DNA from 3 places in the Sporosarcina sp. P7 genome. Region 1 is predicted to be linked to each of the others. Evidence: riboswitches for the same ligand, from Rfam matches in the RefSeq annotation. Region 1 holds a riboswitch; each other region holds the start of a gene.
The links. Region 1 has a riboswitch for cobalamin ahead of CSV60_RS14920 (ABC transporter substrate-binding protein). Riboswitches for the same ligand answer to the same signal wherever they lie in the genome.

Region 1 (2,274 bases):
AAATTACATCCGGATTTTCATCTACAATCGTTTCAGGACTAATCATAATCCAACCTTCTTCTGTCACGATGTTTTCAGCATTGATCATATCCAAAAACTGTTGTGGGAAAGTTCCTTTTCCTGGCGTATAAATTTCAGGCGCATCGGAGTTTTCAATGAACACGCGCTTCTTGTCCGTGATGTCCGCTGCTTTCTTTTCGATATCAGCGACTTTCGTTTTCATATCTTCAACGATTTGATTCGCTTCCGCATTTTTGTCCATAACTTTACCAATCTGTTCAATCGTTTCATATGTCTCTTCAAATGTTCCTGCATTCTGTATAACAATCACAGGGATGCCTGCGTCGCGAATCTGATTCAATCCTTCTTCATTCGAACCCATCATCATTTCATTTGCGAACACTGCTTCCGGTTGCAATGAAATCACTTTTTCTATGTTGACCGTAAAGTCTCCTACTGTATCAAGCTCCGTTACTTCTTCAGGATAATCATCGTTTTCTGTTACTGCAATGACTTTATCCCCTGCACCAATTCCGTATAAAATTTCCGTGTTGCTTGGAAGTAATGAAATGACAGTTTCCGGCGCTTTTTCAAATGTAACTTCTTCGCCAATCGCATCTGTCAGGGTGTATGGATAACTCGTTGTATCCGTTGATGCTTGTTCTGTTTTCGTTTCTTTGCCAGCTTGATTTTCATCTGCTGGTGTTTCTTCTTTTGCACTATCGCTTCCACATGCTGCGAGTAGTAGTACCGCGAGCATAGCTGTCAGCAGTAGTTGTAAAAACTTCTTCATGTGTGTTCCTCCTTTAATATGTGTGTGGCATTACGCAAGTCGCAGACATGAAAAAACCTTCGATCATTCGAAGGATTAGGTGGGATGAAATCAGGACGCGACTTCTTCCAGTACACCTATCCTCGTAGGTTGCTGCGGAACTTCATTTTCTAAAAAGGCAGGGTGACCTGGCTTGTGCATAGCACGTACAGTGGCGGGACCGCATCGGATTTGAACCGATTTCACTTTTCATCTCTAGTATTGAGAACCTTTTAGAAGATATGTAATTATGCTTTATTATAGCGGTAATAGTGAGGGTTGTACAGGGCGGTGCTGATCTTTCAAAAGTCATCCCACTTCCTACCTGTTCTTGTGGTGGTAGGTTGAACCGCGCTAAAACTGGAATAGACCGCGCATTTCGTGTTTAACACCGCGCAATTACTCTATGTAACCGCGCCAATCGTTGAGTGATCCGCGCTATTATGATGTGTAACCGCGCCAAACTGCTTGAAGATCGCGCTATTGGGATATTTCGTTGGATTTGATGAAACTTTGAAAGGCAGTACTTCCAAAGACATAAAAAAGCCAAGCAGTAAATAATCTGCTTGGCCGTTTTCGAGATATTACATTCTTTCCGGTGCTTCAACGCCAACTAATTTCAATGCGTTCGCAATCGTCGTTTTAGTTGCTGTGATCAAAGCCAAACGTGCCTCGGACAGGTCTTTATTTTCCGGGTCGAGCACTTTATTCGCATTGTAGAAACTATGGAATGTAGCTGCTAGTTCTTGAATATATGTCGTCACGCGGTGCGGTGCGCGCATGCGAGCTGAGTCGCTGATAAGTTTCGGGAAATCTCCGAGCTTCTTCAGTAGCTCCAATTCTTTCTCATCTTGCAATAGCGTGACGTTTTTCGTTGACGCTTCCACGTTCTGTTCTTTTGCCTGACGTAGGATTGAACAGATACGTGCGTGCGCGTATTGTGCGTAGTAGACAGGGTTTTCATTGGATTTGGATACTGCCAAATCTAAATCGAAGTCCATTTGTGCATCGCCTGAGCGCATCGCAAAGAAATACCGTACAGCGTCTAATCCGACTTCTTCTACGAGTTCACGCAATGTGACCGCTTTTCCTGTGCGCTTGCTCATTTTGAATTTTTCTCCGTCTTTATAGAGCTGAACCATTTGCGCCACTTCTACTTCGAGCGTATCGCGGTCATAACCTAGCGCCTGGATTGCTGCTTTCATACGTGGAATATATCCGTGGTGGTCTGCTCCCCAAATATTGATTAGTTTATCAAATCCACGACTTAGCTTGTCTTGGTGATAGGCAATGTCCGGTGTTAAGTACGTGAATGATCCGTCTTGTTTGATTAATACACGGTCTTTATCGTCACCAAATGTAGTGGAGCGGAACCAAGTCGCGCCGTCTTCTTCATAGACATGGCCATTTTCACGAAGTTTTTGGAGTGCGATTTCGATCTTGCCGTTGTTATATAGGGATGT
Region 2 (2,274 bases), on a different contig from region 1:
TTGGTTTTCACGCCATTTTATTTTGAATAACGGAATGAATCGCCACAGCATGGAAACGAGAATTCTGGGGCTAGCGGACACTTTCGTCAGTACGGCAAATAGTGTGTTCGTCGTGAAAATCTCGAAATAACTTTTCGTCCAGAAACTGGTTGCAACTACGGCTCCCGCAATGACGAGTCCTTTCGTCACAGCTTCCAGCGTTACCGCGTGTTCATGGAGGAAAAATAACGGAGTGAAACCGTTATGTACAGTTGCTGGATACGCTACGGCAATTAGTAGAAAAACAAAAGAGTAATAGATCAAGTCTTTAGTTGCTGTCCGGACTCCGTGCAGCATGAGAAAATACAGAATGCCCCCGATCATGGCCAGCGCCACGATGATCGGATGAAACGAGCTGAACATCGTGACTAAAACGACTGTAACGTAGACAAGTAGCAATAGTGGGTGAAAGTTTGAGAATGCGCTCATCTAGTTTCCTACTTTCTTTATTTTCGTATATAGCTGTCTAATTCTCTACCTACATCACATGTGTAATGAAATTCCACTTCATCACCGCCCTGCGGTTCATATTGACTAACGCTACGGCTACTATATCTTTCTTCATTATATCGCTCTAATCTCTTTGACGCCTTCTTTTTTTCATCCTTCTGATTACTACGATGACCAAACCTGCAGCAATCTTGGAATTGAAAGTCGTTCATACCTTCAATCAATGTGATCCCGTCTGTAAAGTCATTCAGTCGTTTGCCATGTGGCATCACGATCATTTCCTGGGGAATGAGAGAATCGTCTAAATGATTTACAGTGACGACGTATAGTGGATCGGTCCGCCAGCTAGTTTTAGCGTGGAAGCCTCTACTTTTTCATTGAAATAGACGGAGCAGTTTTTTCAGTGGCAGTGTAGTTTTGAAATCAAAAAGTCCCCACCTCCTGAATGAGATGGGGACCATGAAGGTGTCATGCTTACATACTTTGGCAAGGCTCCTGACTTAGGGGCATATTTCCCCCATTACAGTGGCCGGACCGCTCAGGATTCTCACCTGATTTCTATTTATTCTTTGTTTACGGGACAAAGAACCAAAACACTCTAGGTGACTATTAACTAGCATATAGTTTTTGCGGGGGAAAATCAATAGACGGTGTACTGAGAGTCAATGTGTCACTGTCTAGTTATTATGTACTTTGTATATGAAAGAATTTCATCACGTCCTTTATCATCTTTATGCCTAATTTAGTAGAATCCAAATAAAAGACCCTTCCATGTCAACTCACAACACACGGGGGTCTTTATACTGCCTATAAAAATGCGCCTATCACTTCTCATCTTCCTCATCACACGGTGGCTTCTTTACAATCGTCTTCCCACTCGAATACAATCCGCTCGCGGACAACCCCATAATAATTCCGCCCAGTATCCCAGACTTCCAATCATTTGGAAACAAGTAGAAGATCCCGCTACCGATGCCTAAAAGTAAGGAAAAGATCGGAATCAATTTTTTCGGCAGACCATACATCTTTAAAATTTCCGTTAACCCAATAATAACAGGGATCAGTACAATATCTGAAACTTCCAATGCGTGTCCCCCTCTTTATCTATTCTATTCAGACTCTATGCAAGATGAATCGGCTTTTTGCATACAGTGTAGAAGAAAGATTGATGAAAGGAGATACCTATGGTCACTGGTTTGCTCATTATTTTAGGTTTGGTGTTATTGCTGCCGTTTACGGTCCCTCGTATTGAACGTAATTTGGAGCTGTTTTTATTCGTTATGGGGTGTGCTGCGGCATTTGTTAGTGGGGTGTTGCAGTGGGAGTTGTGGAATAAGGCGTTACGCGATCCATTGCATATTACGCTCGCCGTTCTTGCGGCGGGAATAGTCTTTCGCTGGATACGACATCCATTTGAGAAAGCGGTAGTAGCAGGTAGCCGAATTATTCCATTCAGATTATTCTTGGCGCTGATTATTATGGGATTGGGATTGATTTCTAGTGTTATCACGGCCATTATTGCAGCGTTAGTCCTCGTGGCGATCGCATCCGTCTTGCAAATGGACAGACGTTCAGAAATTCGTTTTGTGATCTTGGCGTGTTACGCAATCGGCATGGGTGCGGTGCTGACACCAATCGGCGAGCCACTATCGACGATTGCGACGAATAAACTGGATGAAGATTTTTATTATTTAATGAACTTGCTTGGAACCGATATTATAGCCGGTGTCTTCGTCTTTGGACTGCTCGCATTCTTCCTGATTCGCCCACGCAACCGCTCGCGGT
Region 3 (2,274 bases), on a different contig from region 1:
TTAGGTGAGAAAGTAGTCGGTGTGGTACCCGTTGTAATATTAAGTGCTAGTAATGCAGCTACATAACCCGCGTATGCATCTTTTGGTTTCACATCTTTGAAACGATTAGCAGCTAATGGCTCTTCTTTCAAATCAAAACCTAAAGTTAGAATTTTAGCCATTTGAGAGCGTGTCAAATTATTGTTCGGTTTGAATGTTTTAACACCTTTCTCTTCATATCCCTTGATATATCCAGCATTAGCTAATGCTGCGATAGGACCATAATACGGCGTGCCTTTTTTAACATCCTTAAATCCAGGATCTTTCACATTCACTGTGTCCAAGTCTAGTACATGTGCTAGAATCTTAGCGGATTGTGCACGTGTTACAGAAGCATTTGGACGGTATGTACCATCATCGTACCCTTTCACTACACCACGCCCTGCCAATTCCAACACAGGTTTATAGTAGTGCACTGCCGGATTCGTTACATCTTTGAAGCTAATTGCTGCATTTGTTTCTGCTGGAACAGCCGCAACGAATGCCCCAGTTGCTACTGTTGTTGCTAAAGCCGCTTTAAATAATTTGTGTGAAGCCATTGAAGTCTTTTTCAATAAATTTACCCCCCGAGTAATTAGTTAGTTCAAGACTAGTTTACCATATCCCTACATGAATGTATTACCAATTATTATTTTATTTTGATTTAAAGTTAAAGTAAGTTAGAGAAAGAGGCATTAAATAGTTCTGAAGCCTTTTCTTATTAGTTGTTTTTTCTATTTCCGCTAGCTTTATTAATCTTTATATACTGAATAGAATTATGACAGATTAAATACCCCCTTCTCCTATAATGTCAGGTTGAAGGGGGTATTAAGTAACTGTGCTATTTGATTCATTTTACCTCCGAAAATTCTATTATCATTTTCGCTGCATGAGTTCCCGTTGTGGAAATCCCCTGCATATAATGACCATTTTCTCCTGTTGCCATTTCTAAATAATATAACATGCCGATTGCTTTTTGTGATTCCCCGTCGTATTTCTTAATGTCTGGAAACGGCACTTTCGTTTCCCCATTATATTTTGTGCCGTTTTGAATTTCATACGCATGATAAAACATTAAAGCCATTTGAGCACGTGTCACTTTAGCTGCTGGCATGAACTTACCATCTTTCCCTTTGACCAAACCATGATGCTAAGCAGCTTCCATTTCCGCAATCGTTTTATCTGCATAATTTACTGTATTTCTAATTGGCAAGTCTCCTGACTTATGGGTAATCGTTTCTTCCTTCCTAGTTTTCCAACCAGTGGCTATATAGAAGTCGCTTCCCATATACAGTGGCCGAACCGTTCAGGATTCTCACCTGATTCCTTTTCATCTCTGTGATAAACAGAGAACCAATATATTATTATTTAGTTAACACTATCGTTGTTATCAATCTGGCAGTATGCAATAGCACGAAACATTATATTACTTGAATGTACATATAAATTCGACTGTTTCTTTTGATGATGCATGATAGTCAGCGAATTGCATTAAACCAATATCTTTGAATAAAGGCAATAGATTTAGTTAATCATCCTCTATAAAAAGCACCCGCCAAGTTCATATCAACAGGTGCTTGCCATCTATTTACGTAATCGATTCTACTACAAATTCTTCATCATCTTCAATAGGTGACGGGGGAGCTATGTTCACGGTGATGATTAAATCTTTCGCTCTGTTCCCCGCTTCATCTATCGCGCTATACGTAATTGTATAAGTGCCACTGTTAGATGTATTGAGCTCCTTAATAATATTTCCTGCATCATCCGTAATGACAGTCTGAAGCGCAATCTGTTTACCTGAATAGTCAGTTGCCTGAACTACTGGAAGTGTAAATTGCGCCCCATTTTTCACGTGCAACTGCTTCTCGCCTTTGTATTGCCAAACAGGAGATTTATCAGTTGGTTGCTGTGGCTTGTTCTGTTCAGGTTCTACTGGAACAGAAGCTGTTTTATATAAAAAGGATGCGAATTGTCCGCGTGTTGTGGTATTTTTCGGATTAAATGATAAAACAACAGGATTGGTAATATCAAAAAAGTCGAGCACATCAATAAATGGTTGTGCTTCTAATTTCGCCTTCCCCAAATCTTTTACATCTCTTGTAAATGTCTGCTTCGCAACAAATCCTACAAGATCCGTTTTGTGAATGGCATTATACGCACGAACTAGAACAATCGCCATATTTTCACGAGTTATTTCTCCAGACGGATTAAGTGATCCATTAGACTGGCCATTGAAAACGCCCTGATCTTTTA

Region 2: linked by a shared signal. The riboswitch ahead of CSV60_RS08400 (hypothetical protein) and the one ahead of CSV60_RS14920 (ABC transporter substrate-binding protein) in region 1 are both predicted to bind cobalamin.
Region 3: linked by a shared signal. The riboswitch ahead of CSV60_RS12510 (S-layer homology domain-containing protein) and the one ahead of CSV60_RS14920 (ABC transporter substrate-binding protein) in region 1 are both predicted to bind cobalamin.

The regions. Positions count from the first base shown of each region.
Region 1 covers NZ_PDZF01000022.1:6,925-9,198, reverse strand. The annotation lists gene CSV60_RS14920 (ABC transporter substrate-binding protein) at 1-793, opposite strand, end outside; cobalamin riboswitch at 933-1,060, opposite strand; gene argS (arginine--tRNA ligase) at 1,396-2,274, opposite strand, start outside.
Region 2 covers NZ_PDZF01000007.1:30,373-32,646, forward strand. The annotation lists gene CSV60_RS08395 (energy-coupling factor transporter transmembrane component T) at 1-468, opposite strand, end outside; gene CSV60_RS08400 (hypothetical protein) at 486-758, opposite strand; cobalamin riboswitch at 958-1,097, opposite strand; gene CSV60_RS08405 (hypothetical protein) at 1,314-1,574, opposite strand; gene CSV60_RS08410 (DUF1646 family protein) at 1,674-2,274, shown strand, end outside.
Region 3 covers NZ_PDZF01000013.1:29,470-31,743, forward strand. The annotation lists gene CSV60_RS12505 (S-layer homology domain-containing protein) at 1-593, opposite strand, end outside; gene CSV60_RS12510 (S-layer homology domain-containing protein) at 869-1,159, opposite strand; cobalamin riboswitch at 1,210-1,391, opposite strand; gene CSV60_RS12515 (S-layer homology domain-containing protein) at 1,607-2,274, opposite strand, start outside.